Regions from separate parts of the Burkholderia sp. NLJ2 genome, predicted to be linked through region 3. Evidence: predicted binding sites of a transcription regulator. Region 3 holds the regulator's gene; each other region holds the start of a gene.

Region 1 (10,324 bases), 1.2 Mb from region 3:
ATTGAGTTCACGATCGATAGTCACGCGCAGCCAGAGTTCGTGGATCGGCAGGCCTTGGGGCCGGATGCCCGACGCAAGCGCGACATCGCGCGGCTTGTGGTCGGTCAGGCAGGCTTCGATGTCCCACAAGCCGTCGCCGCGCTCGTAAGCTTCCGCTCGGATTGCGCGTCGATGTCGCAACTGACGGGGCACGGGCTCGGATAGCGGCATGCTGGAGGTTGAGGCCGAAGAGGAAAACCAAAGGATTTTAGCATATTGGGTATTTGAGACAGTTTGACGCGACGGCGGGTATTCCCGCCTGTCCGGAAGCGGTTGCGTTGCAGCAAAATCGCGCGCCACGCGCGCTCGGAGCGATCAATCGTCGATCGGGAAATCGTCGCCGACCTTCAGCAACTTCACGATGGTCGCGCTCGAGAAGCCGCGCGCGGCGAGAAAGCGCGCCTGCTTCGCACGCTCGGCCGGTGTTTGCGGCAGTGCACCGAACTTCTTGCGCCAGACAGCCTGCGCGCGCACCCATTCGGTCTCGTGCAACTGCGCGTTCACTTCCTCGACGAGGACGTCGCCGACCGCATGGCGCTTCAGCTCGCTGACGATGCGTGCGACACCGACGCGCGACGCACGACGATGCACGAGGCTCTCGGCAAAGCGCGCGTCGGACAGCCAGCCATCCTTCTCCAGCGCATCGAGCACCGGTTCGACGGACTCGTCTTCGCCGACATACGGCGCGAGCTTGCGCGCGAGTTCCGTGCGGCTGTATTCACGCCTCGACAGATAACCGAGCGCGCGGCCTTTCAACGAACGCGGCGGCTTCGACGACTTGCGTTCGCCGGCGCCCGGATCGTTGCCGGAAGCAGCGCTTGAAGCACCGCCCGCCGCACGGCGCGTGCGGCGCGGATGCTGGCTGCTGCGCGTATAGACATCTTCCGTCGCAGGCGCCGACGCATCGGATGCGCGATCGCCCGGGAAGCTGACACCGGACACGCGACGGCGGGACCGGTCGTGCGCGTCGAACGATTCATCGTCGTCGAACGGATCGTCCGGCGCGGCAATCTCAAACGAAACGAGGGCATCGTCGGATGCCCTCGTCGCGGTGCGGTTCGCGGCGTTGCTGCCGGCGACCCGCCGATCGGCGCCCGAGGATCCGGCTCGCCGGCCGGAGCGATCCGCCGTTTCCGGCGCGTCGCTCTCCTCCGGCTCGCCAGCCTGACCTCGGCGCCCGACCATCACTCTTCTTCGTCCACCGCCTCGGCTTCGTTGCCTGCACCATCGGGCATTGCGACGACGCCGAGCGATTCGCGGATGCGGTTCTCGATCTCGCGCGCGATTTCCGGATTCTCGCGCAGGAATTCACGCGCGTTGTCCTTGCCTTGGCCGATCTTCTCGCCGTTGTAGCTGTACCAGGCGCCCGCCTTGTCGACGATCTTCGCCTGCACGCCGAGATCGATGATCTCGCCCTGACGCGAAATGCCCTCGCCATACAGGATGTCGAAGATCGCTTCGCGGAACGGCGGCGATACCTTGTTCTTGACGACCTTCACGCGGGTTTCGTTGCCGATCACCTCGTCGTTCTTCTTGATCGAGCCGATCCGGCGGATGTCGAGACGCACCGACGCATAGAACTTCAGCGCGTTGCCGCCCGTCGTGGTTTCCGGGTTGCCGAACATCACACCAATCTTCATACGAATCTGGTTGATGAAGATCACCAGGCAGTTCGTGCGCTTGATCGTGCCGGTGAGCTTGCGCAGCGCCTGCGACATCAGGCGGGCCTGCAGACCCGGCAGCGAATCGCCCATCTCGCCTTCGATTTCGGCCTTCGGCACGAGCGCCGCGACCGAGTCGATGACGATCATGTCGACCGAGCCCGAGCGCACCAGCGCATCGGTGATTTCCAGCGCCTGCTCGCCGGTGTCCGGCTGCGAGATCAGCAGCTCCGGCACGTTCACGCCGAGCTTCGACGCGTACTGGACGTCGAGCGCGTGCTCGGCATCGATGAACGCGGCCGTGCCGCCGATCTTCTGCAGCTCGGCGATCACCTGCAGCGTGAGCGTGGTTTTACCGGACGATTCCGGACCGTAGATCTCGACCACCCGGCCGCGCGGCAGGCCGCCGACGCCGAGCGCGATGTCGAGCCCCAGCGAACCCGTGGAGACGACCTGGATGTCCTCGGCCGCCTCGCCGTCGCCCATCCGCATGATCGACCCTTTGCCGAACTGCTTCTCGATCTGCGCGAGTGCGGCCGCCAGCGCCTTGCTCTTCTCGGCGGTCATCCCGGAGCCCTTCTTGCTTTCTTCCATGAATCGTCCTTTGCTATGATGAGCAGCGTCTGTTAAAGGCGCGCCCGCTTTCAAGCGCCGCCCACGAATGCAGACACTGTATAAAAAAACAGTGTTTTATGCAAGCCCGCAATGCGGGCTGCGTTATACACAAATAACTTCGGAGACAGCCGCGCCGGCGTGAACGCCCTGCCGGCCATCGGTCAGCAACATGCGAATTCTCATCGCCGAAGACGACAGCATACTCGCGGACGGCCTCACCCGGTCACTCCGCCAATCGGGCTATGCGGCCGACCACGTGAAGAGCGGCGTCGACGCCGATACCGCACTGTCGATGCAGTCATTCGACCTGCTGATCCTCGATCTCGGGCTGCCGAAAATGTCCGGGCTCGACGTGCTCAAGCGCCTGCGCGCCCGCAATTCCAACCTCCCCGTGCTGATCCTGACCGCCGCCGACAGCGTCGACGAGCGCGTGAAGGGGCTCGACCTCGGTGCGGACGATTACATGGCCAAGCCGTTCGCGCTCAACGAGCTCGAGGCGCGCGTGCGTGCGCTGACCCGGCGCGGCGCGGGCGGCGGCCCGACCGTCGTGCGGCACGGCTCGCTCGCGTTCGACCAGGTCGGCCGCATCGCGTATGCGAACGAACGCGTGCTCGATCTCTCCGCGCGCGAGCTCGGCCTGCTCGAGGTGCTGCTGCAGCGGATCGGCCGGCTCGTGTCGAAGGAGCAGCTCGTCGACCATCTGTGCGAATGGGGCGAGGAAGTCAGCAACAACGCGATCGAAGTCTACGTGCACCGGCTGCGCAAGAAGATCGAACCGAGCGGCGTGCGGATCTCGACCGTGCGCGGCCTCGGCTATTGCCTGGAAAAGGTCGCGCCCGCCGCGCCGGCCGACACGACAGCGCCCCAGCCCGCGGTGGCCGGCACGCCGCTGCGCTGAAGCCGGGCGTCGCCGCGATGGCCACGCCGGCCCATTCCCGCCACCCGACCGGCGCGCCGTCGTCGGCCGCCGACGAGGCGCGCGACGCGCGCTACGAGAACCCGTTCGCACCGCCCGACGAAACCGATGCGGCCGAGGCCCCGCGCCCGCGCTCGCTGTTCGGCGAAATCCTCGACTGGATGCTCGCGCCGCTGCTGCTGCTGTGGCCGATGAGCATCGCCGTCACCTATCTCGTCGCGAAAACGATCGCGAACAGCCCGTTCGACCGCACGCTTGAAACCAACGCATACGTGCTCGCACGGCAGATCCACCCGGTCAACGGTGTCGCCGAGCTGACGCTGCCGGAGCAGGCGCGCGACTTCCTGCGCGCGGACAACGTCGACAGCGTTTACTTCCAGGTGCTCGGCACGCGCGGCGAGCTGGTCGCGGGCGAAGCCGACATGCCGCTGCCGCGCGACGAGGACCGCCCGCCGCCGGGCGTCGTCGTGTTTCGCGACGACCTGCTGCGCGGCAACGACGTGCGCGTCGCGTATACGACGGTCGCGCTGCCGCAAGCGAGCGGCGTGCAGCCCGTGCTCGTGCAGGTCGGCGAGACGCTCGACAAGCGCAACGCGCTCGCGAACGACATCATCAAGGGCGTGATCCTGCCGCAGTTCGTGATCCTGCCGCTCGCGATCCTGCTCGTCTGGTTCGGGCTGTCGCGCGGGCTCGCGCCGCTCAACGCGCTGCAGGCGCACATCCGCGCGCGGCGGCCCGACGACCTGTCGCCCGTCGAGGCGCAGCGCGCGCCGCCCGAGATCGAACCGCTCGTCACGTCGTTCAACGACCTGCTCGCGCGTCTCGAACAGAACATGGCGCTGCAAAAGCGCTTCATCGCCGACGCCGCGCACCAGATGAAGACGCCGCTCGCGGGCCTGCGCACGCAGGCCGAGTTCGCGCTGCGCCACCCCGTCCCGCCCGACGTGCAGCGCTCGCTCGAGCAGATCGCGACGAGCTCCGAGCAGGCCGCGCGGCTCGTCACGCAACTGCTTGCGCTCGCGCGCGCCGAGAACCGCGCGAGCGGGCTCACGTTCGAGCCGGTCGAGATCGCCGCGCTCGCGCGGCGCGCGGTGCGCGACTGGGTGCAGGCCGCGCTCGCGAAGCGGATGGATCTCGGTTACGAAGGCCCGCCGGACGACGCGCCGCTCGACGTCGACGGCAATCCGGTGATGCTGCGCGAGATGCTCGGCAACCTGATCGACAACGCGATCCGCTACACGCCGGCAGGCGGCCGCATCACCGTGCGCGTGCATGCCGAGCCCGCGGCGCGGCTCGTGCATCTCGAAGTCGAGGACACGGGCCCCGGCATCCCGACCGCCGAGCGCGAGCGCGTCGTCGAGCGCTTCTACCGGATCCTCGGCCGCGAAGGCGACGGCAGCGGCCTCGGGCTCGCGATCGTGCGCGAAATCGCCACGCAGCACGGCGGCACGCTGACGCTCGACGATCACGTCTACCAGCAGGCGCCCCGCCTCGCCGGCACGCTCGTGCGCATCAGCCTGCCGCTGGCGGAAGCCGCCCCGGATTAACCCTGACGCGCACCGCAGCAACGCGCCGCAATCGCGCCGAAACCGGCGGTTTGCCGGACGTTCGCGCCACAATCGACGCGCGAAGCTCCCGATTCGTCGCGGGTTAACACGCAGTCGTTTTATCCGCGCAAGTCAGTGCGCCGTAAGTTTCCGTGCCAATAATCGTCGACAGGCCCGCCCACCCAAGGCGGCCGCATATCTATATCAAGGGACTTGGAGACGATTCATGGCAACGTTAGGCGGGCAAATTTCGCACGCGCCGATGACGGGCGAAGAAAAGAAGGTGATCTTCGCGTCGTCGCTCGGGACCGTGTTCGAGTGGTACGACTTTTACCTGGCCGGGTCACTCGCGGCCTACATCAGCAAGAGCTTCTTCTCCGGCGTCAATCCGACCGCCGCATTCATCTTCACGCTGCTCGGCTTCGCGGCCGGCTTCGCGGTTCGACCGTTCGGCGCGATCGTGTTCGGCCGGCTCGGCGACATGGTGGGACGCAAGCACACGTTCCTCGTGACGATCGTGATCATGGGCATCTCGACGTTCGTGGTCGGGTTCCTGCCCGGCTACGCGTCGATCGGCATCGCCGCGCCCGTGATCTTCATCGCGATGCGGCTGTTGCAGGGCCTCGCGCTCGGCGGCGAGTACGGCGGTGCGGCGACCTACGTCGCCGAGCATGCGCCGGCGAACCGTCGCGGCTTCTACACCGCGTGGATCCAGACGACCGCGACGCTCGGGCTGTTCCTGTCGCTGCTCGTGATCCTCGGCGTGCGCACGTTCATCGGCGAGGAAGCGTTCGGCAGCTGGGGCTGGCGCATTCCGTTCGTCGCATCGATCGCACTGCTCGCGGTGTCGGTGTGGATCCGGCTGCAGTTGAACGAATCGCCGGTGTTCCTGCGCATCAAGGCGGAAGGCAAGACGTCGAAGGCACCGCTGACCGAAGCGTTCGGCCAGTGGAAGAACCTGAAGATCGTGATCATCGCGCTCGTCGGCCTGACGGCCGGCCAGGCCGTCGTGTGGTACACGGGCCAGTTCTACGCGCTGTTCTTCCTCACGCAGACGCTGAAGGTCGACGGTGCAAGCGCGAACATCCTGATCGCGATCGCGCTCCTGATCGGCACGCCGTTCTTCCTGTTCTTCGGTTCGCTGTCGGACAAGATCGGCCGCAAGCCGATCATCCTCGCGGGCTGCCTGATCGCGGCGCTGACCTACTTCCCGCTGTTCAAGGCGCTCACGCACTACGCGAACCCGCAGCTCGAGATCGCCACGCAGAAGGCGCCGATCACCGTCGTCGCCGATCCGGCCACCTGCTCGTTCCAGTTCAACCCGGTCGGCACGTCGAAGTTCACCGACTCGTGCGACATCGCGAAGAGCGCGCTCGCGAAGGCCGGCCTGAACTACGAGAACGTCGCGGCGCCGGCCGGCACGACCGCGCAGATCAAGGTGGGCGACACCGTGATCGACGCGTACGACGCCAAGGGGGCTGACGCAAAGGCGAAGGGGGCGGCGTTCGACAAGACGCTCGCGACCACGCTGAAGTCGGCGGGCTATCCGGCGAAGGCCGACCCCGCGCAGCTCAACTGGCCGATGACGATCGTGATCCTGACGATCCTCGTGATCTACGTGACGATGGTCTACGGGCCGATCGCCGCGATGCTGGTCGAGATGTTCCCGACGCGGATCCGCTATACGTCGATGTCGCTGCCGTATCACATCGGCAACGGCTGGTTCGGCGGCTTCCTGCCGGCAACCGCGTTCGCGATCGTCGCGGCGAAGGGCAACATCTATTCGGGGCTCTGGTATCCGATCATCATCGCGCTGGCCACGTTCGTGATCGGCCTGCTGTTCGTCAAGGAGACGAAGGACTCGAACATCTACGCGCAGGATTGAGGTCAAGGCGCGGGCTGGCGGCGGTCACCGGGCTTGCCCCGGTGACTGGCAACCGGCTCCGCGACGAGGCCGGCTCGGGCTGCCGGCAACTTTTTTCACGGAAGATGAAAAAAGGTGTTGACAGCCAGAAGCCTCATCGGCATAATTTATTTCTTCGGCGAATTAGCTCAGTCGGTTAGAGCGACGGAATCATAATCCGCAGGTCCGGGGTTCGAATCCCTGATTCGCCACCAAATGCAAAAAGGGCCCAGCGCAAGCTGGGCCCTTTTTCTTTGCGCCTCAAAGTACTTCTCTCCGCAAAACGCTCCCGGTCGCGGTCGGCATCGTACGACGTCCCTCAGCGATTCCCATGAATCGAAAACCTGCGGCGAGTCGAAGACAGCGAAACCCTGGAAATGCCGGGCATGGAATTCACAGCGCTTCTGCCGTAAGGCAAAACAATCGACGGCGTTTGATGATTCCTATGAAACCGGCGCAGCCGACAACCAGGCCGCACCGCCCCATCACGCCGCCACCGACCCTCTCTCCAGCTTCGCCGCATGCGCAAGCACCTTGCCGCGCCAGTTCTCGCCGCCCTCCAGCGCCGGTGTCGACTCGAACACCTCCGCGATCCAGTCGGCGAACACGCGCACCTTCTGCGACAAATGCCGGTTGTGCGGATAGACGATCGAGATCGGCTTCGGCTTCGGATTGCAGTCGGGCAGCACCTCGACCAGCGACCCGTCGAGCAGGTTCGGCAGCACCATGAACAGCGTCGGCTGGATCATCCCGAACCCTTCGAGCCCGCACGTCACGTAGGCATCCGAATCGTTGACCGTGACGTCACCGCTCATCCGTACCTCGACCGGCTTGCCGTCGATCATGAACACCCACGGAATTGCACGCGCGCCGTGGCTCGCACGAAAATTCACCGCATGATGTTCGGCGAGATCGGCAATCTCGTGCGGCTCGCCATGACGCGCGACGTAATCGGGCGACGCGCAGGTGACTCGCTTCAGCATCCCGATGCGCCGCGCGACCATCGACGAATCCTCGAGCGGCCCGACCCGGATCATGCAGTCGATGCCCTCCTCGACCGGATCCACGTAGCGATCGGAAAGCCCCAGCTCGAGCGTGATGTCCGGATAGCGCTGCCGGAAAATCGACAGCGACGGCAGCACGATGCGCCGCCCGAGCGAGCTCGGCATGTGGACGCGCAGCACGCCGCTCGGCTTGCGGTTGCCGGTCTGGAAGCTCGCGTCGGCTTCCGCGATCTCCGCGATGATCTTCATGCAATGCTCGTAGTACGCGGCGCCTTCCGGCGTCAGCGACAGCCGGCGCGTCGTCCGGTGCATCAGGCGCACGCCGAGCAGCGCCTCGAGATTCTGGATGATGGTCGTGACCGACGCGCGCGGCATCGCGAGCGTGTCGGCCGCGCGCGTAAAGCTGTTCGCGTCGACCACACGGGTAAAAACTTCCATTGCCTGGATTCGGTCCATGCTGCCCCCCTTCGAATCGCCAACAGAACAGAATAGAGCGCGCGGCGGGCGCGGCACAAGCCCCCACCTATTGTTCTCCAATCCTGAATAGTCTCGGCATTTCGCACTGGAAAATGATCGGTTTTCGTTCAGCTCCAGACGGCAACCGCTCCGGCCCCGATCGCGCACCGCGCGTTACCGCACGAACCGCTCCCGATACGCCTGCGGCGACACGCCCAGCACACGCACGAAGCTGCGCCGCAACGTCTCCTCCGAACCGAATCCGCATCGCGCGGCGATCCGCTTGACGGGCCAGGTCGTTTCGCCGAGCAGGCGCTGCGCGGCCTCGACGCGGATCTGCTCGACCGCGCGCGCGGGCGTGCGGCCGGTTCCCGCGCGATAGTGGCGCACGAAGCTGCGCTCGCTCATGCGCACGCGCTCGGCCAGCGCGGGCACCGACAGGTCGGCCGCCAGGTGCTCGGCCATCCACGCATGCAGTTCGCCGAACCGGTCGTCGGTGCGCTGCATCGACAGCATCGCGCTGAACTGCGCCTGTCCGCCCGGACGCTTCAGGAACACGACGAGTTCGCGCGCGGCGTCGAGCGCGGTCGCCCGCCCGAGATCCTCCTCGACCAGCGCGAGCGCAAGATCGATGCCGGCCGTCACGCCGGCCGACGTCCACAGCGCGCCTTCGCGGATGAAGATCGGATCGGCTTCGACGCGCACGTTCGGGTAGCGCGCCGCGAATTCGTCGCAGCGCGCCCAGTGCGTGACCGCGCGCCGTCCGTCGAGCAAGCCGGCCTCGGCGAGCAGGAACGCGCCGGTGCAGACCGACGCCACGCGCCGCGCACGCGCCGCCTGCTGCCGCACCCAGCGCACCAGCCGGGCATCCTGCGATGCCGCGTACACGCCCTTGCCGCCGGCGACGATCACCGTATCGGGACGGCGCGCGGCCGAGCGCAGCGACTCGGCCATCACGACGAGGCCCGACGACGTCTCGATGGGCCCGGCGTCGGCCGCGACGACGCGCGGCGCATACGGCGCCGGTTGCCCGCGCTCCAGCGCGAGTTCGTTGACGGACGCGAACACCTGCAGCGGCCCCGACACGTCGAGCAATTGCGCGCGAGGGAACGCGAGGATCAGGATCGAGCGCGGGGTGGCAGGCATGGCGATTGGCTGAAAACGTGGGCGATATGGCAATTTCGCCAAACACTACGCGCCTAGAATCGATCTGTCCATCGTGTACCGGCAACGGCGCGTTCCTCTTCCACCCGGAGTCTTCGCATGACCCTGCATATCGGCCTTCTCGTGTTTCCCGGCGTCCAGCAACTCGATCTCACCGGCCCGCACGACGTGCTCGCATCGCTGCCCGACACAACCGTCCACCTGGTCTGGAAGTCGCGCGACGCCATCGCGTCGAGCAGCGGCCTTGCGCTCGCGCCGACCTGCACGTTCGACGACTGCCCGCCGCTCGACGTGATCTGCGTTCCAGGCGGCATCGGGATCAACGACCTGCTGCTCGATGCCGAAACGATCGCGTTCGTGCAGCAGCGCGCGGCCACGGCGCGCTACGTGACGTCGGTCTGCACGGGCGCGTTGCTGCTCGGCGTGGCAGGCCTGCTGCGCGGGCGGCGCGCGACGACGCACTGGGCGTTCCACGCGTTGCTCGAACCGCTGGGTGCGGTGCCCGTGCGCGAGCGCGTCGTGCGCGACGGCAACCTGATCACCGGTGGCGGCGTGACGGCCGGCATCGACTTCGCGCTGACGATCGCCGCGGAACTGGCCGGCGACGAAGAGGCGCAGGCGATCCAGCTTCAGCTCGAATACGCGCCCGCGCCGCCGTTCGACGCCGGCTCGCCCGACACCGCACCGGCATCGATCGTGAAGCTGGCCACCGAACGGTCGGCGGCCAGCTTCGCGAAGCGCAAGCAGACGATCGAGCAGGCGCTGCGCGCGATGTCTCACTGAATGCGGGCGCGGGGAAATTGACTGGAAGACGACGCGCATTCGCGCAGGAGAACATATCGATGAACATCATCCGCAGCGCGGCATTCACCGCGGACCGCCCGTGGGACGCGCTCGACATCGCGAACCTGAACGGCATCACGGTCCGGCTGCACTGGACCGACCAGCCGTATCGATGGCATGTGAACGACGGGGAGGAAGTGCTCGCGGTGCTCGACGGTCGCATCGAGATGCGCTAC
Region 2 (10,324 bases), on a different replicon from region 3:
GACGTCGGCCGCCGCGCGGCGGCATCGCGAGATCACCGGCGCCGTGCATGCCGAGGACGGCAAGATCGCGCTGCAGATCCTGCATACGGGCCGCTATGGTTACCACCCGTTCGCGGTCGCGCCGTCGAAGATCAAGTCGCCGATTTCGCCGTTCGCGCCGCACGAACTGAGCGCGGGCGGCGTCGAGCGGCAGATTCGCGCGTTCGTCCGCTGTGCGAAGCTCGCGCGCGAAGCCGGCTACGACGGCGTCGAGATCATGGGCTCCGAGGGCTACCTGATCAACCAGTTCATCTCGATGCATACGAACAAGCGCACCGACCGGTGGGGCGGTTCGTACGAGAACCGCATCCGCTTGCCGATCGAGATCATCGAGCGCACGCGCGAAGCGGTCGGCCGCGATTTCATCCTGATCTACCGGCTGTCGATGCTCGACCTGATTCCGGACGGCAGCGACTGGAGCGAAACGGTGCAGCTTGCGAAGGCCGTCGAGCGCGCGGGCGCGACGATCATCAACACGGGGATCGGCTGGCACGAGGCGCGCGTGCCGACGATCGCGACGTCGGTGCCGCGCGGCGCGTTCGCGTGGGTGACGAAGAAGATGAAGGGCGAAGTCGGCATTCCGCTCGTGACGACCAACCGGATCAACCGGCCGGAAGTGGCCGAGCAGATCCTCGCGGACGGCTGCGCGGACATGGTGTCGATGGCGCGCCCGCTGCTCGCGGATGCCGAGTTCGTCGTCAAGGCCGCGCAGGGCCGCGCCGACGAGATCAACACCTGCATCGGCTGCAACCAGGCGTGTCTCGATCACGCGTTCAAGAACAAGATTGCGTCGTGCCTGCTGAACCCGCGCGCGTGCCACGAGACGGAGCTGAAATACACGCCCGCGCAGCAGCCGAAGCGCATCGCGGTGGTCGGCGCGGGGCCGGCCGGGCTCGCATGCTCGACCGTGCTCGCGCAGCGCGGCCACCAGGTCGACCTGTTCGACGGCGCCGCCGAGATCGGCGGCCAGTTCAACATGGCGAAGCAGGTTCCGGGCAAGGAAGAGTTTCATGAAGCGCTGCGCTACTTCGGTCGCCAGGTCGAGCTGACCGGCGTGAACCTGCACCTGAACCGCCGCGTCGACGCGAGCGACCTGATCGCGGGCGGCTACGACGAGATCGTGCTTGCGACCGGCGTCGCGCCGCGCGACCCGAAGATTCCCGGGCAGGACGGGCCGAACGTGCTCAGCTATATCGACGTGCTCGCGGGCAAGCAGCCGGTCGGCAGGCGTGTCGCGGTGGTGGGCGCGGGCGGGATCGGCTTCGATGTCGCCGAGTATCTGGTACAGGACGGCGAGTCGCCGGCACTCGATCTGGAAGAGTGGAAGGCCGAGTGGGGCGTGACCGACCCGGCCGCGACGCGCGGTGGCGTGACGCGTGCGCAGGTTGCGGCGCCCGCGCGTGAAGTGACGCTGCTGCAGCGCAAGGCCGCGCCGCTCGGCAAGGGGCTCGGCAAGACGACTGGCTGGATTCACCGCGCGACGCTGAAGATGAAGCAGGTGAAGATGATCGGCGGCGTGAACTACGAGCGAATCGATGCGCGCGGGCTGCACGTGTCGTACGGCGAGCAACGCACCGATCACGAGCTGATCGAAGCCGACACGATCGTGCTCTGCACGGGGCAGGAGCCGCAGCGCGCGTTGCTTGCGCCGCTGCAGGCGGCCGGGCGCTCGGTGCACCTGATCGGCGGCGCGGAACTGGCCGCCGAACTCGATGCGAAGCGCGCGATCGATCAGGGCGCGCGGCTCGCGGCGCGGCTCTGATCGCTCGATGGCGCGGCTACGCGTGGCCGCGATGGCATGCGCTGTCCCAGGATTCGGCGCTCGCGCCGGCGCGGCCCTGACCGGAAGGCCGCGCCGGCCGCCGGGGTCATTCCATCTCGACGCGCTGTGCCTCTGTCTCTTCCGCTTCGAGCATCGCCTTGACGATCAGATAGACGGCAGGCAGATCGTCGTCGTCGCGCTTCCAGTCGACGGCTTCCTCGATGTCCGCCGCGACCATTCGGCTGTCGCGCAGCCGGATGAATGCATCGACGACGGTCGGATCGTTGCGGTTCAGGAAACCGGCGTTCGAGAACGCAAGCTCCTCGACATTCAACAGCGCCTGCCAGCTCATCGTGCGGACCGCGGCCGGATGGCTGCGCCGCCGCAGGCCGAGCGCCCGCTGCGCGGGGGCGCCGACGACGCGTTGAAGATCGACGACCGCCTGCCGCGCGGCGCGCTCGAAGTGGATCGGGTTGAAACCGGGTTGCTCGGGATCGAATGCGGATGACTGGAACATGGTCGCCTCACAAAAATCCGTCCGTCGATGGGTGACGGAATTCGGGTCAAATGGTGCAAAAGCACTGTAAATATATACAGTGTTCGAGGCGGTTTCAAGTCCCGAATGAAGAATCTTGCAGCAGGGCCGGGCGGCCCTGGCGAAGGCGGCCGAAACCGGCAATCGGGCGCCGTCCGGCACGCTGTTCCCCGCCGTGCCGAATCCGGCCGCCGTCGTTGGCTTATACCGATGCCGCAATCGTCTCCCGCAGCCACCGATGCGCCGGATCGCGATGCACGCGTTCGTGCCACAGCATCGACATTTCATAGCCGGGCACCTCGACCGGCGCTTCCACGACGCGCAGCGCAGGCACGTCGCGCACGAGCCGCTCGGGCAGCATCGCGACGAGATCGGTGCTGGCGACGGCCGACATCACGAACAGGAAATGCGGCACGGACAGCACGACGCGCCGCGTGGCGCCAACTTTCGCGAGCGCTTCGTCCGTCACGCCGAAGAAGCCGCCGCCGTCGGGCGACACGATCACGTGTTCCAGCGCGCCGAACTGCGCGAGCGTGGGGCGCCGCTTCAGCTTCGGATGCCCGGCGCGGCCGATGAGCACGTATCGCTCGACGAACAGCGGCAGGCGCCGCATGCCGGCCGGCGAGCCCTCGGTCGTATGGAAGGCCAGGTCGATGCCGTTGCGCTCCGCATCCTGCTCGATGCGCGGCGGCACGAGCTCGACGACGGCCAGCCGCGTACCGGGCGCGGCCGCCCGCAGCGTGTTCAGCGCGGGCAGCACGATCGTCGATTCGCCGTAGTCGGTCGCGGCCACGCGCCACGTGTTCGTCGCGGTCGCGGGATCGAACGGCGTGGCGGGAATCACCGCGCGTTCGACGGCTTCCAGCGCGTCCCGCAACGGCTCGCGCAGCGCTTCCGCGCGCGCGGTCGGCCGCATCCCGCGCGGCCCCGGCAGCAGCAGAGGGTCGCCGAACAGGTCGCGCAGTTTCTGCAACTGCACGCTGACCGACGGTTGCGACATGTTCAGCTTCTCGGCCGCGCGCGTGACGTTGTGCTCGACGAGCAGCACGTCCAGCGTGACGAGCAGGTTCAGGTCGAGTCGTCTGAGATTATTCATGGCTATACCTGGAATATCAGGAATTCATTTCAAATATACCTTCGGCGGCGGCATCCTGCAGTCATTCAATCAACGGAGTGACGAACATGAATGTGCTGATCGTTTATGCCCATCCCGAACCGCGTTCGCTGAACGGCGCGCTACGCGACTTTGCCGTCGAGCATCTCGAAGCGGCGGGCCACAGCGTGCAGGTGACCGACCTCTATGCGATGAACTGGAAGGCGGCGTTCGACGCGAACGACGTGACCGATCGTGCGCCCGATGCGCGTTTCGATCCGTCGCTCGACTCGAAGCACGCGTTCGCGACGGGCACGCAAAGCGAAGACATCGCGCGCGAGCAGGACAAGCTGAAGTGGGCCGATGCGGTGATCCTGCAGTTTCCGCTGTGGTGGTTCTCGATGCCGGCGATCATGAAGGGCTGGGTCGAGCGTGTGTATGCGTACGGTTTTGCCTATGGCGTCGGCGAGCATTCGGATACGCGCTGGGGTAACCGCTACGGCGAAGGTTCGCTTGCCGGCAAGCGGGCGATGGTGATCGTCACGGCGGGCGGGTGGGAATCGCACTACAGCCCGCGCGGCATCAACGGGCCGATCGACGACGTGCTGTTTCCGATCCAGCACGGGATTCTGTATTACCCGGGTTTCGACGTGCTGCCGCCGTTCGTGATCTACCGGACGGGAAAGATGAACGACGCGCGCTTCGAGGGAACGCGCGCGGCGCTCGGCAGGCGTCTCGACGATCTGTGGACCACGCAGCCGATTCCGTTCCGGCGGCAGAACGCGGGCGATTACGAGATTCCGGGGTTGACGCTGAAGGAGGAGGTCGCGCCGGGGAAGGCGGGGTTTGCGGCGCATCTGGCCGCGTGACAGATGCCGCGCATCCCGATGCGGTGCGGCACCCGCTACCGCGGAATGCAAAACGACACGGGCGCCCTGCGAGAAATCGCCGGCTACCAGTGTCGCCTGTCTCGCGGTCGTGGGTAACGGCCGCGATTCACCTTGATTTACCGATCGTCTTCCCGCACCGAAGACGGATGCCGGCACAGCGCCCGCACCTCGAGCTCCATATACGGAAACAGCGGCAATTGACTGAGCAGGTCATGCAGTTGCTGCACGCTCTCGACATCGAAAATGCTGACGTTCGCATAGCGCCCCGCGATCCGCCACAGATGTCGCCAGATCCCTTCGTTCATCAGCCGCTGGCACATCGCCTTTTCTTCCGCCTTCAGCGTTGCCGCCTTGACCGGATCCATGTCCGCCGGCAGACGGACCGTCATTTCCACATGAAACAGCATCCTGCACTCCTTGCGTTATCGATTCGTCGAACGGGAAGGCCGCTCAGGCTTGCGCGCGCGCTCGCTCGACTTCGCTCGCCGGTACGTCCTGCTTTTCCTTGAGCAGCGAGAAATCGAAGTCGATCAGCGCGAACTGCCCGTCGACACCGTACGGCTTGCCTTCCGCGCCTTCGGCCTGCTTGACCTTCGGGATCAGCCCTTCGCGGGTCGCGAATGCGAAGTCGTCCCAGATGTGCGGATCGCCTTCGATGTTGATCTGCGTCGTCAGCTTACGATAACCGTCCGCCGAAACGAAGAAGTGAATGTGCGCCGGACGATGGCCGTGGCGGCCCAGCTGGTCGAGCAGCTGCTCGGTCTTGCTGCCCGGCGGCACGCTGTAGCCGACCGGCAGCACGCTGCGGAAGCTGTAGCGGCCTTCGGCATCGGTGCGGATCGAGCGGCGCAGGTTGAACGCGGGCTGCGATTGATCGAAGTACGAATAATTGCCGAGATGGTTCGCGTGCCATACCTCGACCAGCGCATTCGCGAGCGGCGCGCCGTCGGTGCCGAGCACCTGGCCGCGCATGATGAGCGTCTGGCCCGGAGCGGTGCCGTCGTCGAGGCGCGCATGGCCGACCGATTCCGGCGCACCGGCGACATACAGCGGTCCTTCGATCGTGCGCGGCGTACCGCCCTGGATGCCGGCCTTTTCCTCGGCCTCGTCCATCCGCACGTCGAGGAAGCGCTCGAGGCCGAGGCCCGCGGCGATCAGTCCGAATTCGCGGCCGGCTTCGTTCAGGTAGTTGAGGGCCGTCCAGAACTCGCTCGGCTGCACGTCGAAGTCCTCGATCGTGTAGCAGATGTCCTTCACGATCCGGTTGACGATCGCGCGCACGCGCGGGTTGCCGGGTTTCTCGGCGGCGTCGTCGAAGGTCTTCAGCAGTGCGTCGATGGCTGGCTTGTTCATCTGTGTCTCCGGTTTCGGTTGTCGTGTGGGGATCAGCGGGCGTCGCGTCGCATCCGTTCGATGCGGGCCCAGTCGAAGGTGATGCCGAGGCCGGGCGTCGCCGGCAGGTGCAGCTTGAAATCCTGGTAGCGCAGCGGCTCGACGAGGATTTCCTCGGTGAGCAGCAGCGGGCCGAACAGCTCGGTGCCCCATTTCAGCGAGTCGAACGTGCTGAACAGTTGCGCGGACGCCATCGTGCCGGCCGCGCCCTCGAGCATCGTGCCGCCGTACAGTTCGATGCCGGCCGCCGCCGCGATCGACGCGACGCTCGCCGCGCCCTGCAGGCCGCCCGATTGCGCGATCTTCACCGCGAACACGTCGGCTGCGCGATCCTGCGCGAGCGCGAACGCATCGACGGGGCCGTGCAGCGCCTCGTCGGCCATGATCGGAACCTGCGCGAGCTGCGTGAGGCGCTTCAGCCCCGCGCGGTTGGTTGCGGCGATCGGCTGCTCGACCAGGCTCACGCCGGCGTCCGCGAGCCGCGCGCCAGCCCAGATCGCGTCGGTTTCGCTCCACGCCTGGTTCACGTCGACACGCACGTCGCCGCGCTCGCCGAGCGCGCGCTTGATCGCGACCACGTGCGCGACGTCATCCGCGACCGCGTTCGAGCCGATCTTCAGCTTGAATGCACGATGGCGGCGCGCTTCGAGCATCGCTTCGGCTTCCGCGATGTCGCGCTGCGTGTCGCCGCTCGCGAGCGTCCATGCGACGTCCACCGCATCGGTCCTGCGGCCGCCGAACAGCTCGGACAGTGGCACGCCGACACGCTGTGCCTGCGCGTCGAACAGCGCAGTCTCGATCGCGCACTTCGCGAAGCGGTTGCCCTGGAACAGCTTGCGTGCCCGCGCCATCGCGGCGCCCGGGCGCGTCGCGTCCATGCCCTGCAGCAGCGGCGCGAAGTAGGTGTCGATGTTGACCTTGATGCTTTCGGGGCTCTCCTCGCCGTACGCGAGGCCGCCGATGGTCGTCGCCTCGCCGACGCCTTCGATACCGTCCGTGCATCGAATTCGGACCAGTACGAGGGTCTGGCAATTCATCGTGGCGACCGACAATTTGTGGGGCCTGATCGTCGGCACGTCGACGAGCAGCGTCTCGATGCGTTCGATGGTGGCGGCAGTTGCTATCATGCGATTCCTCCTGTTGGTGCACATGGTAGGAATTTCCGCCCCGCGTCGTCCAACACTCTTTCCGACTACTTCCATACCTTTGAGGCATGAAATGGAATTGCGCCAGCTCCGCTACTTCATCGCCGTCGCCGAGGAAATGAACATCACGCGGGCGGCCGAGCGGCTGCACATGACGCAGCCGCCGCTGAGTCGGCAACTCCAGGCGATCGAGGACGAGATCGGGCTGCCGCTGTTCGAGCGCGGTGCGCGGCCGCTGAAGCTGACGGACGCCGGGCGCGTGTTCTATGCGCAGGCGAAGCGCCTCGTCGACCAGGCCGACGAACTCGGCCCGCTGACGCGGCGGCTCGCGCAATTGTCGGAGCGGATCGTGATCGGCTTCGTGCCGTCGACGCTGTACGGCGCGCTGCCGGACGTGATCCGCGCGTTTCGCGAGGCGCAGCCGGACGTCGAGCTGTCGCTGATCGAAATGTTCACGCTGGAGCAGCTCGGCGCGCTGAAGGGCGGGCGGATCGACGTCGGGTTTGGCCGCCTGCGTTTCGACGACGACCAGGTCGTGCGCGAGGCGCTGATCGAGGAAAAGCTGATTGCGGCGCTGCCGGCCGGGCATCCGCTTGCCGACCCCGACCGGCCGCTCGCGCTCGCGGATATCGCGAACGAGACGCTGATCGTCTATCCGAGCACGCCGCGGCCGAGCTTCGCCGATCAGCAGCTGTCCGCATTGCGCGACGGCGGGCTGGTGCCGGCGGCCGTCCATGAAGTGCGGGAATTGCAGACGGCGCTCGGGCTCGTCGCCGCGCAGGTCGGCGTGTCGCTGGTGCCGGAGAGCGTGGAGGGCGTGCGCGTGAGGGGTGTCGTGTACCGGCGGCTGCCGGAACCGGCCGCGACGTCGCCGATCATCATGAGCCGCCGGCTGCACGGCGAAAGCGCCGCGACTGCAGCGTTCTGCGCGATCGCGCGGGAGATGATCGTACCGGCGGCGTAACGATCGTCGCCGGTTTTAAAAGTCGCAACTAACGGTCTGTTTCGGCGTGGGCTGCCGAATGCGGAGAGGGCATCGCGATGTCATGCCGTTCCGCGTGATGCCGTTGCCGGTTGCGCAAGCCGCCGGGTGCGCCGGCGGACTCCTCGTTAACGCTTCCCGTCGAGCGTCTCCGACGGCGATTCCCCGAACTTCTCCCGGTACGCGATTGCGAACCGGCCAAGGTGCGTGAACCCGCAGTCGAGCGCGACATCGGCAATTCGACGGTCGGACGCCGCGCCGCGCAGCAGCTCGCGCGCATGGTCGAGCCGCGTCGCGCGCAGGTATTGCATCGGGCTCATCCCGCGGAACTGCAGGAACGCGTCGCGCAGCGTCCGCTCCGGCACGTTGGCGGCGCGGACGATATCGGCGAGCTGCAGCGGCTGCGCGTAATACGCGTTCACGAACTCCTGCGCGCGCCGCACGAAGCCCGGCGCCGGGTCGCGGTGCGACGCAAGCAGCATGGACGGCGGGTGGCCTTCGATCAGCAGGTCGATCAGCAGGTGCTCGAGCTGCGACGCGACGCGCGGGTTCGCGTTCGCGCGTTCGAGCAGTTCGGGCGAACCCGCGACGAGCATCAGTTGCTGGCGCCATGCGGCGAGCGCGGCGTCGCTGATATGCAGCACAGGGTCGAGCGTCGCGCGCGGGTCGCCCGTCAGCGAGCCGACGGTCGCCGCGTCGATGCGCAGCACGAACTGCTCGCAATCGGCGGACAGCACCGCGTCGAACGGCTCGCCGGGCGCGCACAGCACGCCGGTCTGGCCGTCGACGCCGAGTTGCCGCCCCATCGCGCGCACCTCGGCCTGGCCGGACAGGCAGAACATCAGCAGGTAATAGCCGTCGACCGCGTCGACCTGTACGCGCATCGCGTCGCCGAACGCGATCGTGCCGATCCCGAGCCCGCCGAGCTTGACGAAATCCATGTGCGACGCCCCGTGCACGCGGCCGTTCGGCAGCAGCGCGTGCGGCTGCATCACGCGCGAGATCCGCTCGCGCGTCTCGTCGAGATCGCGGGATTCGAACAGCCGGTGCGCGCGCAGCGCGAGCGGCTCGAACGACGTTGGGGACATGGGCCTCAGCCTTATTGGGGACGCCTCGTTTCGATCCGACGAATGGATCGCGACCGGACGCGGCATCGTGTGTGCCGCCATGCTAGCTCAGAAATCCGCCGAAAGTGGATATTGCACCGCCGCAATCGCACTTTCCGGATAGACGGCGAATATTAGCTTTTCAAAAATGGGCTCCATGCATTCAACGAAACAGATCGACCAGGAGTCCGACATGGAGCAGACAGAATCGCCCGTCGTATTCGCCGCGCGCGGCGACGCATCCGACGTGAGCTTTCCGCACGACGACGGCTCGCGCGTGCCGTACAAGGTGTTCAGCTCGCAGGCCGTCTACGAACGCGAGCAGGAACGCATCTACCGCGGGCCGACGTGGAACTTCGTCGCGCTGGAAGCGGAAATCCCGAACGCCGGCGACTTCAAGAGCACGTTCGTCGGCGACACGCCAGTCGTCGTCACGCGCGCCGAGGACGGCACGCTCGCCGCATGGGTGAACCGCTGCGCGCACCGCGGCGCGCAGGTGTGCCGCAAGTCGCGCGGCAACGCGACCTCGCACACGTGCGTCTATCACCAGTGGAGCTTCGACAACACGGGCAACCTGCTCGGCGTGCCGTTCCGGCGCGGCCAGAAGGGGATGTCCGGGATGCCGGCCGATTTCGACCCGAAGCAGCACGGGCTGCGCAAGCTGCGCGTCGACAGCTATCGCGGGCTGGTGTTCGCGACTTTCAGCGATGAAGTGATGCCGCTGCCCGACTATCTCGGCGAGCAGATGCGCCCGTGGATCGACCGGATCTTCCACAAGCCGATCGAGTATCTCGGCTGCACGCGCCAGTATTCGAAGTCGAACTGGAAGCTGTACATGGAGAACGTGAAGGACCCGTATCACGCGAGCATGCTGCACCTGTTCCATACGACCTTCAACATCTTCCGCGTCGGGATGAAGGCGCGTTCGATTCCGGACGCGAACCACGGGCTGCACAGCATCATCACGGTGACGAAGACGAACGACGACACGTCGGCCGCCTACAAGCAGCAGAACATCCGTTCGTTCGACGAGGGCTTCCACCTCGAAGACGAATCGATCCTCGATCTCGTGTCGGAATACGACGAGGACTGCACGAACCATATCCAGCCGATCTTCCCGCAGCTCGTGATCCAGCAGATCCACAACACGCTGGTCGCGCGCCAGATCCTGCCGAAGGGCCCCGACAACTTCGAGCTGATCTTCCATTTCTTCGGTTATGCGGACGACACGCCCGAGCTGCGCGCGCTGCGCATCAAGCAGGCGAACCTCGTCGGGCCGGCCGGCTACATCTCGATGGAAGACACGGAGGCGACCGAGCTCGTGCAGCGCGGCACGGTGCGCGACGGCGATGCGACGTCGGTGATCGAGATGTCGCGCGG
Region 3 (10,324 bases):
TTGCCTCTTTACGATTTCGACGAAACGGCGGCGACAGGGCCGGCATGTGCGGGAACGGCGTCGCGCGCGCCGGCCAGTTCGGCGGCGAGATGACGCTCGGCGAGCAGCTTCAGCGCGAGCGTGACGAGCGCGAGCAGCGCCAGCACCGACGCCACCGCGAACGCCGCCGCGAAGTTGTATTCGTTGTACAGGATCTCGACGTGCAGCGGCATCGTGTCGGTCACGCCGCGGATGTGGCCCGACACGACCGATACCGCGCCGAACTCGCCCATCGCGCGCGCATTGCACAGGATCACGCCGTACAGCAGGCCCCACCTCACGTTCGGCAGCGTCACGCGGCGGAAGATCTGCCAGCCCGACGCGCCGAGCACGCGCGCGGCCTCTTCCTCGTCGGTGCCCTGCGCCTGCATCAGCGGAATCAGCTCGCGCGCGACGAACGGGAACGTGACGAAGATCGTCGCGAGCACGATGCCCGGCACCGCGAAGATGATCTGCACGTCGTGATCCTGCAGCCACGGCCCGAGCCAGCCCTGCGCGCCGAACAGCAGCACGTACACGAGGCCGGAGATCACCGGCGACACGGAGAACGGCAGGTCGATCAGCGTCGTCAGCAGCGCCTTGCCGCGGAATTCGAACTTCGCGATCGCCCACGACGCGCACACGCCGAACACGAGGTTCAGCGGCACGGCGATCGCGGCGACGGTCAGCGTCAGCTTGATCGCCGCCCATGCGTCGGGATCGGCCAGCGATTCGAGATAGAAGCCGACGCCCTTGCGCAGCGCCTCGACGAACACCGCGGCGAGCGGCACGACGAGGAAGAACGCGAGGAACGTCAGCGCGATGCCCGTGAGCAGCCAGCGCACGACGCGCGACTCGCTGACGGGGTCGAGCCGATTCGCGGCGCGCCCTTGCGCGGCCGACGACGGGGTTTTCAGCACGACGGTGGCCTCCTGGCTCATTGCTGGCCTCCTGCTGCGGTTGCGGTAACGGTCGCGGGCGCGGGGCCGCTTGCACCCTTGCTCGTCCTGCGCTGCAAATACCATTGCAGCGTGTTGATCAGCAGCAGCATCAGGAACGACACGACCAGCATCACGACCGCGAGCGCGGTCGCGCCCGCGTAGTCGTACTGCTCGAGCTTCGTGATGATGAGCAGCGACGTGATCTCGGATTTCATCGGCACGTTGCCGGCGATGAAGATCACCGACCCGTATTCGCCGAGCGCGCGTGCGAATGCCAGCGCGAAACCGGTCAGCAGCGCCGGCAGCACGGCCGGCAGCACGACGCGGCGGAACGTCAGCCAGCGCGACGCGCCGAGGCACGCAGCGGCCTCTTCCTGCTCGCGCTCGAAATCCTCGAGCACCGGCTGCACGGTGCGCACGACGAACGGCAGCCCGATGAAGGTCAGCGCGACCAGCACGCCGGCCGGCGTGAACGCGATCTTGATGCCGAGCGGCGCGAGATACTGGCCGACCCAGCCGTTGGTCGCGTAAACGGCCGCGAGCGAGATGCCGGCGACCGACGTCGGCAGCGCGAACGGCAGGTCGACGATCGCATCGACGAGGCGCTTGAACGGGAACGTGTAGCGCACGAGCACCCACGCGACGAGGAAGCCGAACACGGCGTTGATCAGCGCGCCGCCGAGCGCGGCCGAGAACGTCAGCCGGTACGACGCGAGCACGCGCGGCGACGTGACGGCGGTGACGAACTGGTCCCACGACAGCGTCGCGGTCTTCAGGAACGTGGCGGCGAGCGGAATCAGCACCACGAGGCTCAAATAGGCCACCGTGATGCCGAGCGTCACGCCGAAACCGGGCAGCGCGCTCGGCTTGCGAAAGGTGTACGTCGTCATCGGATGCTCTTGCTGGGTCGATGCTGCTCATGGGTCCGACGCAAACGCCGGCGCGATGAATTGCGCCGGCGGCCCGTCGGGGATGCGGCGCGCTGTCGTGGCGCACCGCTGTCGTTATGGCGTTACTGCGGCTTGTAGATCGAATCGAACACGCCGCCGTCCGCGAAATGCGTCTTCTGCGCATTCGTCCAGCCGCCGAACGTGTCGTCGACCGTGTACAGCTTCAGCTTCGGGAACTGCTTGGTCAGTTCCGCCGGCACGTTCTTCGAACGCGGCCGGTAGTAGTTGCGCGCCGCGATCTCCTGGCCCTGCGGGCTGTACAGGAAGTTCAGGTACGCGTCGGCCAGCTTGCGCGTGCCCTTCTTGTCGACCACCTTGTCGACCACCGCGACGGGCGGCTCGGCCAGGATGCTCACCGACGGCACGACGATCTCGAACTTGTCGGTGCCGAACTCCTTGACCGACAGGAATGCCTCGTTTTCCCATGCGATCAGCACGTCGCCGATCCCGCGCTGCACGAAGCTCGTGGTCGCGCCGCGCGCGCCGGAATCGAGCACGCCCGCGTTCTTGTACAGCTTCGTGACGAATTCCTTCGCCGTCTGCTCGTTGCCGCCCGGCTTGTGCACCGCATATGCCCACGCGGCCAGGTAGTTCCAGCGCGCGCCGCCCGACGTCTTCGGGTTCGGCGTGACGATCGAGATGCCCGGCTTGGTCAGGTCGTCCCAATCCTTGATCCCCTTCGGATTGCCCTTGCGCACGAGGAACACGATCGTCGACGTGTACGGCGACGCGTTGTCGGGCAGGCGCTTCTGCCAGTCCTTGTTGACGAGCCCCTTGTTCGCGAGCGCGTCGATGTCGTACGCGAGCGCCAGCGTGACGACGTCGGCCTGCAGGCCGTCGAGCACCGAGCGCGCCTGCGCGCCCGAGCCGCCGTGCGACTGCTTGAAGTTGACGGTCTCGCCCGTCTTCGCCTTCCACTCCTTGCCGAACGCCTGGTTGAAATCCTGATACAGCTCGCGCGTCGGGTCGTACGACACGTTCAGGAAGGTCGTATCGGCCTGCGCGTGCGTCGCAACGCCCAGCGTCGCCGCCGCGCCCAGCGCGAGTGTTGCGATCAGGCGGCCCACTCCGCCCACCAGCCCCGTATTGCGCTTCGCCATCCTTGGTTCTCCAGTGTTGTCGGTATTGCGATGTCGGGCCAGTCTAACGAACGGGTTACATGATTAAAAATAATCGTTCTTCATTTTTTAATACTCAAAAGTGCTAACGCATACGGGATGGACGGTTGCGGCAGATGAACCGGCGTCCGAACGTCACGAAATCACGCCGGAACCGGCGTGATCGCGTCGAACCTCAAGTAACACTTGAAATTCGCGAAGTACTGTATAAAAATACAGCTCACTGTCTATCCATACAGTTGAGCCATGACCAAACTCACCGCCCGTCAGCAGCAAGTGTTCGACTTGATCCGTCGCGCGATCGAGCGCTCCGGATTCCCGCCCACCCGTGCCGAGATCGCGGCCGAACTGGGCTTCAGCTCGCCGAATGCGGCCGAGGAGCATCTGCGCGCACTGGCGCGCAAGGGCGTGATCGAGCTGGCCGCCGGCGCATCGCGCGGCATCCGCCTGCTCGGCCTCGAAGATTCCCCGCACCAGTTCACGCTGCCGCACGCCAGCCTGATGCAACTGTCGCTGCCGCTCGTCGGCCGCGTCGCGGCCGGTAGCCCGATCCTCGCGCAGGAGCACATCTCGCAGCATTACGCGTGCGATCCCGCGCTGTTCTCCAGCAAGCCCGATTACCTGCTGAAGGTGCGCGGCCTGTCGATGCGCGATGCCGGCATTCTCGATGGCGACCTCCTCGCCGTGCAGAAGCGCACGGAGGCAAAGGACGGCCAGATCATCGTCGCGCGTCTCGGCGACGACGTCACGGTCAAGCGCCTGATGCGCCGGCCGGGCGGTCTCGAGCTGATCGCGGAGAACCCGGATTACGAAAACATCTTCGTCAAGGCCGGCAGCGCGGAATTCGCGCTGGAAGGCATCGCCGTCGGGCTGATCCGCTCGGGCGAACTCTGACATTCCGTCTCGCTTAGGAGAACATCATGGAACGCCTTGCCCGCCTGCTGCCTTTCCGTCAATTCGGTCGCCTGCGTCATCTGCGCGGCCGCACGCCTTGCGCGCCGCTGTCCGCGGCAGCGCCTGTGAAAGAAGAAGTCGCAGTCGAACGGCAGGCGTCCCTGCTGCCATCGGCGCTCCCCGCTTTCGCGCGGGTATCGCTGAACGCCGGCCTGAATCATGCGGAACCCGCGCGCCGCGCCCCGGTGCGCGTCTATCACGGCCGGTCGCGCCTGATCATGGTCGGCACGATCGATGCCGTGTGCCGGATGATCGATCACTGCATCGCGGAGGAACGATCGGCCGCGCAAGGCGGTCTCTGATTGCGGAGCATTCCCGCACCGGAGGCAACGTGACTGGATCCTCGGGCCGCACATGGCGGCTCAAGCCACTGCTGATCGTCGTGCTGGCCGTCGCCGTCATTGCGGCGATCGGCTACGCATACGCATCGCCGTACGTCGCGCTCGGTCGCCTGAAATCGGCGATCGATGCACGCGATGCGCAGGCCATCAGTGAATATGTCGATTTTCCGTCGTTGCGCATCAGCCTGAAGCAGCAGGTTACGGAAGAGTTGATGCGCCGGATCGACGCGGTGAAGAAAGACAATCCGTTCGCGGTGATCGGTGCGTTGATCGGGTCCGCGCTGATCGGCCCGCTGGTCGATGCGTACGCGACTCCGGAGGGCGTGGCCGCGCTGATGAGCGGATTGCCGCCACGCGGCAATCCGGGCGAGCGCCCGCCCGAATGGTCGAATCTGCCGCAAGGCAATGCACCGGGCAGTGCACCGGCCGCACCACCCGCCAATCCGGCTCCGGCGAGCGCAGCCGTTCCGGGCAGCAACGCAGCCGCCGCGGCTGCGTCATCGCCGGCGCCGGCCGCCGCCGCACCGGCCAGCGCGAACGATGCAACGCACACGCCGCATCAGCAGCAAACCAGCGCGGGCTACCGGAATGTCGACGATTTCGTCGTGACCTACCAGCGCAGTGCCGACGGCACGCGCTATGCGGCGATATTCCACCGCTTCGGCCTGTTCTCGTGGAAGCTGTCCGCGATCGACCTGCATGCGTAGCCGGCCGCGGTCAACGCCCGCGCCGCTGATGCGGCGCGGCGCCTGACCGGCGCGCATCGCCGGTCAGGCCGTCATTGCGTCATCAGATCATTTGCCGCTCGCCGTGGCCGCTTCACGCTCGCGCGCGATTTCGGCCTTCTGCTCTTCCGCCGACGAACACGCAACCAGAATGCTGCAGTTCACGCGATCGAGCAGTTGCGTATTGCCCGACCCCATCCACCATCTCGACAGCCCGCTGCGGCACCGGTGGCCGACGACGACGAGGTCGACCTTCAGCTCCGACGCGAGATTCGCGATTTCGTCGATCGGGTAACCGAACGCAAAATGGCCTTCGGCCTGCACGCCGCGCTCGCGCAGCCAGTTCACGCCTTCCTGCAGGATTTCGCGCGCGGTTTCCTCGAAGCGGCCACACGCGACATCGGTCAGCAGCCCTGCGCTTTGCGCAATGCTCGATCGCATGTCGACGACCGACAGCAAGTGCGTTTCGGCCTTCAGGTCCATTGCCAGATTGGCGCCGCAACGCAGTGCCTTGCGCCCTTCGAGCGAGCCGTCGTAACACAGCAAAATCTTGTTGTAGCTAGCCATGAAACCTCCCTATCGCGACAACGAGCCTACGCATTCATCATGGTGCGCCGCAATTCAGGACGCAAGGGATGGAAAACGCTGATTCGCCCCGCTCGGCGCGTGCGCGATGATGCGGTGCACGATCGGTGCGCACATGCATCGCATCGTGCAGGCATGCGCTGAAGAGACGCAGCCGATGCACTAGAATGGCCCGTTCGTACCCCAGCGGTTCGTGACGCGCCGGCGTCGTGCGCTTCGGTCATGCCCATGTGACACGCGTTCGCCCGATCCGTTCGCCAACCGGCCACGCATCGGGCGGCGGAAAGCGCCCGCTTACAACGACAACATACCCATGTCCGTCGCACCGATCGATCTCCGCAACGTCGAAAAGCGCTATGGCGACAAGCTCGTCGTCAACGGCCTGTCCTTCAACGTGCAGGCCGGCGAATGCTACGGCCTGCTCGGGCCGAACGGCGCCGGCAAGACCACCACGCTGAAGATGCTGCTCGGCCTCGCGTATCCTGATGCGGGCACCATTTCGCTGTGCGGCGAACCGGTTCCATCGCGTGCACGGCTTGCGCGCCAACGCGTCGGCGTCGTCCCGCAGTTCGACAATCTCGACCCCGATTTCACCGTGCGCGAAAACCTGCTCGTGTTCAGCCGCTATTTCGGGATGTCGGCGCAGGCTGCGCGCGCGCTCGTGCAGCCGCTGCTCGAGTTCGCGAAGCTCGAGAACAAAGCCGATGCAAAGGTCGGCGAGCTGTCCGGCGGCATGAAGCGCCGCCTCACGCTCGCCCGCGCGCTCGTCAACGATCCCGACGTGCTGGTGCTCGACGAGCCGACGACCGGCCTCGATCCGCAAGCGCGGCACCTGATGTGGGAGCGGCTGCGTTCGCTGCTCGCGCGCGGCAAGACGATCCTGATCACCACGCATTTCATGGAAGAAGCCGAACGTCTGTGCGACCGCCTGTGCGTCATCGAGGAAGGCCGGAAGATCGCCGAAGGCGCGCCGCATGCGCTGATCGAATCGGAGATCGGCTGCGACGTGATCGAGATCTACGGGCCCGACCCGGCCGCGTTGCGCGACGAGTTGTCGGCGTTCGCGAAGCACACCGAGATCAGCGGCGAGACGCTGTTCTGCTACGTGAGCGACCCGGAGCCGCTCAGCGCGCGGATCAAGGGTCGTACGGGGTTGCGCTATCTGCATCGCCCGGCCAATCTGGAGGATGTGTTCCTGCGGCTCACGGGCCGCGAAATGCAGGACTGATCGATCATGGATGTCCGCAACTATTCCGCCGCCGCACCTTCGGCCCCGCCGCGCGAGTCACGCTTCGCGATCGCGATGCCGGCGAACGCAACCAACTGGGTCGCCGTTTGGCGGCGCAACTATCTCGTCTGGCGCAAGCTCGCGCTCGCGTCGATGTTCGGCAATCTTGCCGATCCGATGATCTATCTGTTCGGGCTCGGTTTCGGGCTCGGCCTGATGCTCGGCCATGTCGACGGCGTGTCGTATATCGCGTTCCTCGCGGCCGGCACGGTCGGGTCGAGCGTGATGATGTCCGCGAGCTTCGAATCGATGTATTCGGGCTTCTCGCGGATGCACGTGCAGCGCACCTGGGAGGCGATCATGCATACGCCGCTCGCACTCGGCGACATCGTGCTCGGCGAAATTGTCTGGGGGGCCAGCAAGGCAATGCTGTCGGGTGTCGCGATCATGCTCGTCGCGGGCGCGCTCGGCTACGCGCAGTTTCCGTCGATGCTCGTGGCGCTGCCCGTGATCGCGCTCGCGGGCCTCGCGTTTGCCAGCGTCGCGATGATCGTCACGGCGCTCGCGCCGTCCTACGATTTCTTCATGTTCTATCAGACGCTCGTGCTGACGCCGATGCTGCTGCTGTCGGGCGTGTTTTTCCCGATCACGCAGTTGCCGCCGGTCGCGCAGCACGCCGCGCATGCGCTGCCGCTCGCGAACGCGGTCGAGCTGATCCGGCCCGCGATGCTCGGCCGGCCGGCGACGGACGTTGCGTTGCACGTTGCAGTGCTCGCCGGCTACGCGGTCGGCGGATTCCTGCTGTCCGCGTGGCTGTTCCGGCGGCGGATGATGCGCTGACGGCCGGCGCGCACGGCGCCGGCTTCATGACGACGTTACTCGTCGTCGTCGCTCCACGGAATCTCGACGTCGGTCAGGAACGCGACGGTCGCGAGCGGGCCGCCTTCCTGGCGGCCGAGCTTGCCGTCCGCACGATGCCATTCGACGCGGAACTGCGTGCCCGGATCGTCGGCGACCAGAAAGACCGAGCGCAGCTCGTCCTTGTCGGCCTCGTCCACCGGGCCGTCGAACGACACCAGCATCTTCTGCGGCCACAGGCCGTTGACGGGATCGTAAATGCGGTCGCCCTGCGGAATGTCGATGCTGGCGTCGACGCCGATCGTTGCGGAGGCCTCGATGATCATCGTGCCGAGTGCGTTCAGCACGGCAGTCGCCCGCGCGGAATTGGCCTGGCGGATCGCGAGATCGCCGCGCGTCAGCGCCTTTTCGAGTCGAGGATGAATCTTCGGTTGGGTCATGCGTTTTCCTGTTTGCTTCTTGTAAAGGGCGCCGCACGCGTGCAACGGCGGCGCCGGATGAATACGACGATCGCGCCCGCCCGGCGCGCCGCTCGCGCGCGTCAGAACCCGAACGCGACCGCGAGCAAGCCGCTCGCGATCCCGAACACGACGACGAGCGTCGCGACGATCGCCAGCATGTAAGGCTTGAACGAACGCGCGAGCATCGCGAGCGACGGCACGCTGATCGGCGGCAGCGTCAGCAGCAGCGCGGCGGCCGGGCCGACGCCCATGCCGAGCGACAGCATCGCCTGGATGATCGGCACCTCGCCGGCCGTCGGGATCACGAACAGCATGCCTGCGACCGCGAACGCGACGATCCAGCCGAGATGATTGCCGATGTCCGGGCCGATATGCGGGAACAGCCATGCCCGCGCGGCGCCGAGCAGCAGCACGAGCACGATGTATTCGGGCACGAGCCGCACGGCCATGCGGGCAAGCAGCTTCATCCAGCGGACGAACGGATTGCCGGCCGAGGCCTGCTCGGCCGCCAGCGCGGCGAGCTGCGCGTCGTCGATGCTGCGGTCTTCAGGGCGAGCAATGCGGTTCAGCAGATAGCCGATCCCGAACACCATCGCGATGCCGAGCACGAGGCGCAGCGCGCTCCAGTGCCAGCCGAGCACGAAGCCCATGAACACCAGCGCCGCCGGGTTCAGCACCGTGTTGCCGAGCCAGAATGCGACCGCGCCGCCCGGCGACGCATGGCGCGCACGCAGCCCCGCGACGACCGGCGCCGCGCAGCACGTGCACATCATCCCGGGCAGCGACAGCAGCCCGCCGGCGGCGACACTGCCGAAGCCCGTGCGACCGAGCACGCGTGCGACCCAGTGCGCAGGCAGCAGCGCCTGAACGGCCGAACCCAGCAGCAGGCCGAGCACCATCGCCTGCCAGATCGCCTTGCCGTACGCCCACGCGTAGTCGAGCGCGGCCTTCAGCGACGGCTCGGGCGCAGCCGCCGACGTGCCCATCAGGATCGACTGGCCGATCGAATGGTGCTCGGCGGCAACGAACGCCTTGTTGTAGTACGGAAACCATTTCACATAGAACAGTCCCGCGACCGCGATCAGCAGGAAAGTCATCCAGCCGAGGGCCGGATTGGGTTGGGTGCGTGTGGTCGTCATCGTGTGGTCGTGGTTTGGTCTTTATCGGTTGCAGATCCCGCGCCCGCCGCAAGTGCGGCCGATGCGGACAGCCCGGCCTGCGCGAGTTGGGCCAGCAGCGTCTGTGCCTGATCGCGCGCGTCGGCCGCGTTGGGCCGGAACGCGAACGTCAGTACCCGGTTCGGCTTGTTGTATGCCGCGCGATAAGTGCGCGCATAGGCGGGATCGTAATGCTTGTCGATCAGCGTGGTGAACAGTTCGGCCCGTGCGTTCGCATCGATCAATGCTTTCCAGTTCGTCACCTCATCGCGGCTGTGCAGCCCGATCAGCCGATGGAGCTGCGCCTTGAACGCAGCCGGGTCGTCGAACAGGTGGCCGTAATCGTCGAGCAGGAACGCGATGCGCTCGTCGTGTGCCGCTTCGACCTGCACCCACGGCCCCGCGTGAAACGCTTCGACCAGCGCGATCGGCAACTGCACGAGCCCGATCCTGCGGCTTTCCGATTCGACGAATACCGGCCATTCGGGGTCGAAACGTCCGAGCGTTTCGACGAGCCCCGAATCGAACCCCTTCTGCGATGGCTGCGGCGTGCCCGGCAGCGCGCCGAGCAGCGAGCCGCGATGGCACGCGAGCGCCTCGAGATCGAGCGTCTGCGCACCCGCGTCGCGCAGCGCGTTCAGCAGGCGCGTCTTGCCGCAGCCCGTGTGGCCAACGAGCGCGATATAGCGAAAGCGCGTCGGCAGCGTGTCGAGCGTCGCGCACACCGAGCGGCGATACGCCTTGTAGCCGCCGTCGAGCTGGCGCGCCTGCCAGCCGATCAGGTTGAACCAGGTCGTCATCGAGCCGGAGCGCTTGCCGCCGCGCCAGCAATAGATCAGCGGCCGCCAGTTGCGCGGACGGTCGGCGAACGTCGTGTCGAGATGGCGCGCAATGTTGCGCGCGACCATCGCGGCGCCGACGCGGGTCGCCTCGTACGGCGACACCTGCCGGTACATCGTACCGACGAGCACGCGTTCATCGTTGCTGA

What was found. The regulator LexA, encoded in region 3, represses DNA repair genes until DNA is damaged. The targets are predictions, from matches to a motif close to ACTGTATNNNNATACAGT.
Region 1: the regulator LexA is predicted to act here: its motif matches at 2,370-2,387, upstream of recA (recombinase RecA).
Region 2: the regulator LexA is predicted to act here: its motif matches at 2,382-2,399, upstream of R9B84_RS30410 (DUF2471 family protein).

The regions. Positions count from the first base shown of each region.
Region 1 covers NZ_CP137808.1:3,002,173-3,012,496, forward strand. Annotated here, with positions in the region: gene R9B84_RS13840 (DUF2889 domain-containing protein) at 1-210, opposite strand, end outside; gene recX (recombination regulator RecX) at 355-1,224, opposite strand; gene recA (recombinase RecA) at 1,224-2,294, opposite strand; gene R9B84_RS13855 (response regulator) at 2,485-3,213, shown strand; gene R9B84_RS13860 (sensor histidine kinase N-terminal domain-containing protein) at 3,231-4,778, shown strand; gene R9B84_RS13865 (MFS transporter) at 5,005-6,663, shown strand; tRNA gene R9B84_RS13870 (tRNA-Met) at 6,820-6,896, shown strand; gene R9B84_RS13875 (LysR family transcriptional regulator) at 7,167-8,141, opposite strand; gene R9B84_RS13880 (GlxA family transcriptional regulator) at 8,316-9,287, opposite strand; gene R9B84_RS13885 (DJ-1/PfpI family protein) at 9,405-10,088, shown strand; gene R9B84_RS13890 (cupin) at 10,148-10,324, shown strand, end outside.
Region 2 covers NZ_CP137810.1:1,790,821-1,801,144, reverse strand. Annotated here, with positions in the region: gene R9B84_RS30415 (FAD-dependent oxidoreductase) at 1-1,801, shown strand, start outside; gene R9B84_RS30410 (DUF2471 family protein) at 1,908-2,318, opposite strand; gene R9B84_RS30405 (LysR family transcriptional regulator) at 2,539-3,432, opposite strand; gene R9B84_RS30400 (NAD(P)H-dependent oxidoreductase) at 3,519-4,298, shown strand; gene catC (muconolactone Delta-isomerase) at 4,436-4,726, opposite strand; gene catA (catechol 1,2-dioxygenase) at 4,770-5,672, opposite strand; gene R9B84_RS30385 (muconate/chloromuconate family cycloisomerase) at 5,705-6,838, opposite strand; gene R9B84_RS30380 (LysR family transcriptional regulator) at 6,930-7,820, shown strand; gene andR (anthranilate 1,2-dioxygenase regulatory protein AndR) at 7,967-8,926, opposite strand; gene andAc (anthranilate 1,2-dioxygenase large subunit AndAc) at 9,138-10,324, shown strand, end outside.
Region 3 covers NZ_CP137808.1:1,754,536-1,764,859, reverse strand. Annotated here, with positions in the region: gene cysW (sulfate ABC transporter permease subunit CysW) at 9-959, opposite strand; gene cysT (sulfate ABC transporter permease subunit CysT) at 956-1,849, opposite strand; gene R9B84_RS08145 (sulfate ABC transporter substrate-binding protein) at 1,972-3,009, opposite strand; gene lexA (transcriptional repressor LexA) at 3,274-3,921, shown strand; gene R9B84_RS08135 (hypothetical protein) at 3,948-4,283, shown strand; gene R9B84_RS08130 (DUF2939 domain-containing protein) at 4,313-5,029, shown strand; gene R9B84_RS08125 (universal stress protein) at 5,117-5,614, opposite strand; gene nodI (nodulation factor ABC transporter ATP-binding protein NodI) at 5,946-6,860, shown strand; gene R9B84_RS08115 (ABC transporter permease) at 6,867-7,700, shown strand; gene R9B84_RS08110 (hypothetical protein) at 7,736-8,158, opposite strand; gene R9B84_RS08105 (permease) at 8,260-9,318, opposite strand; gene mnmH (tRNA 2-selenouridine(34) synthase MnmH) at 9,315-10,324, opposite strand, start outside.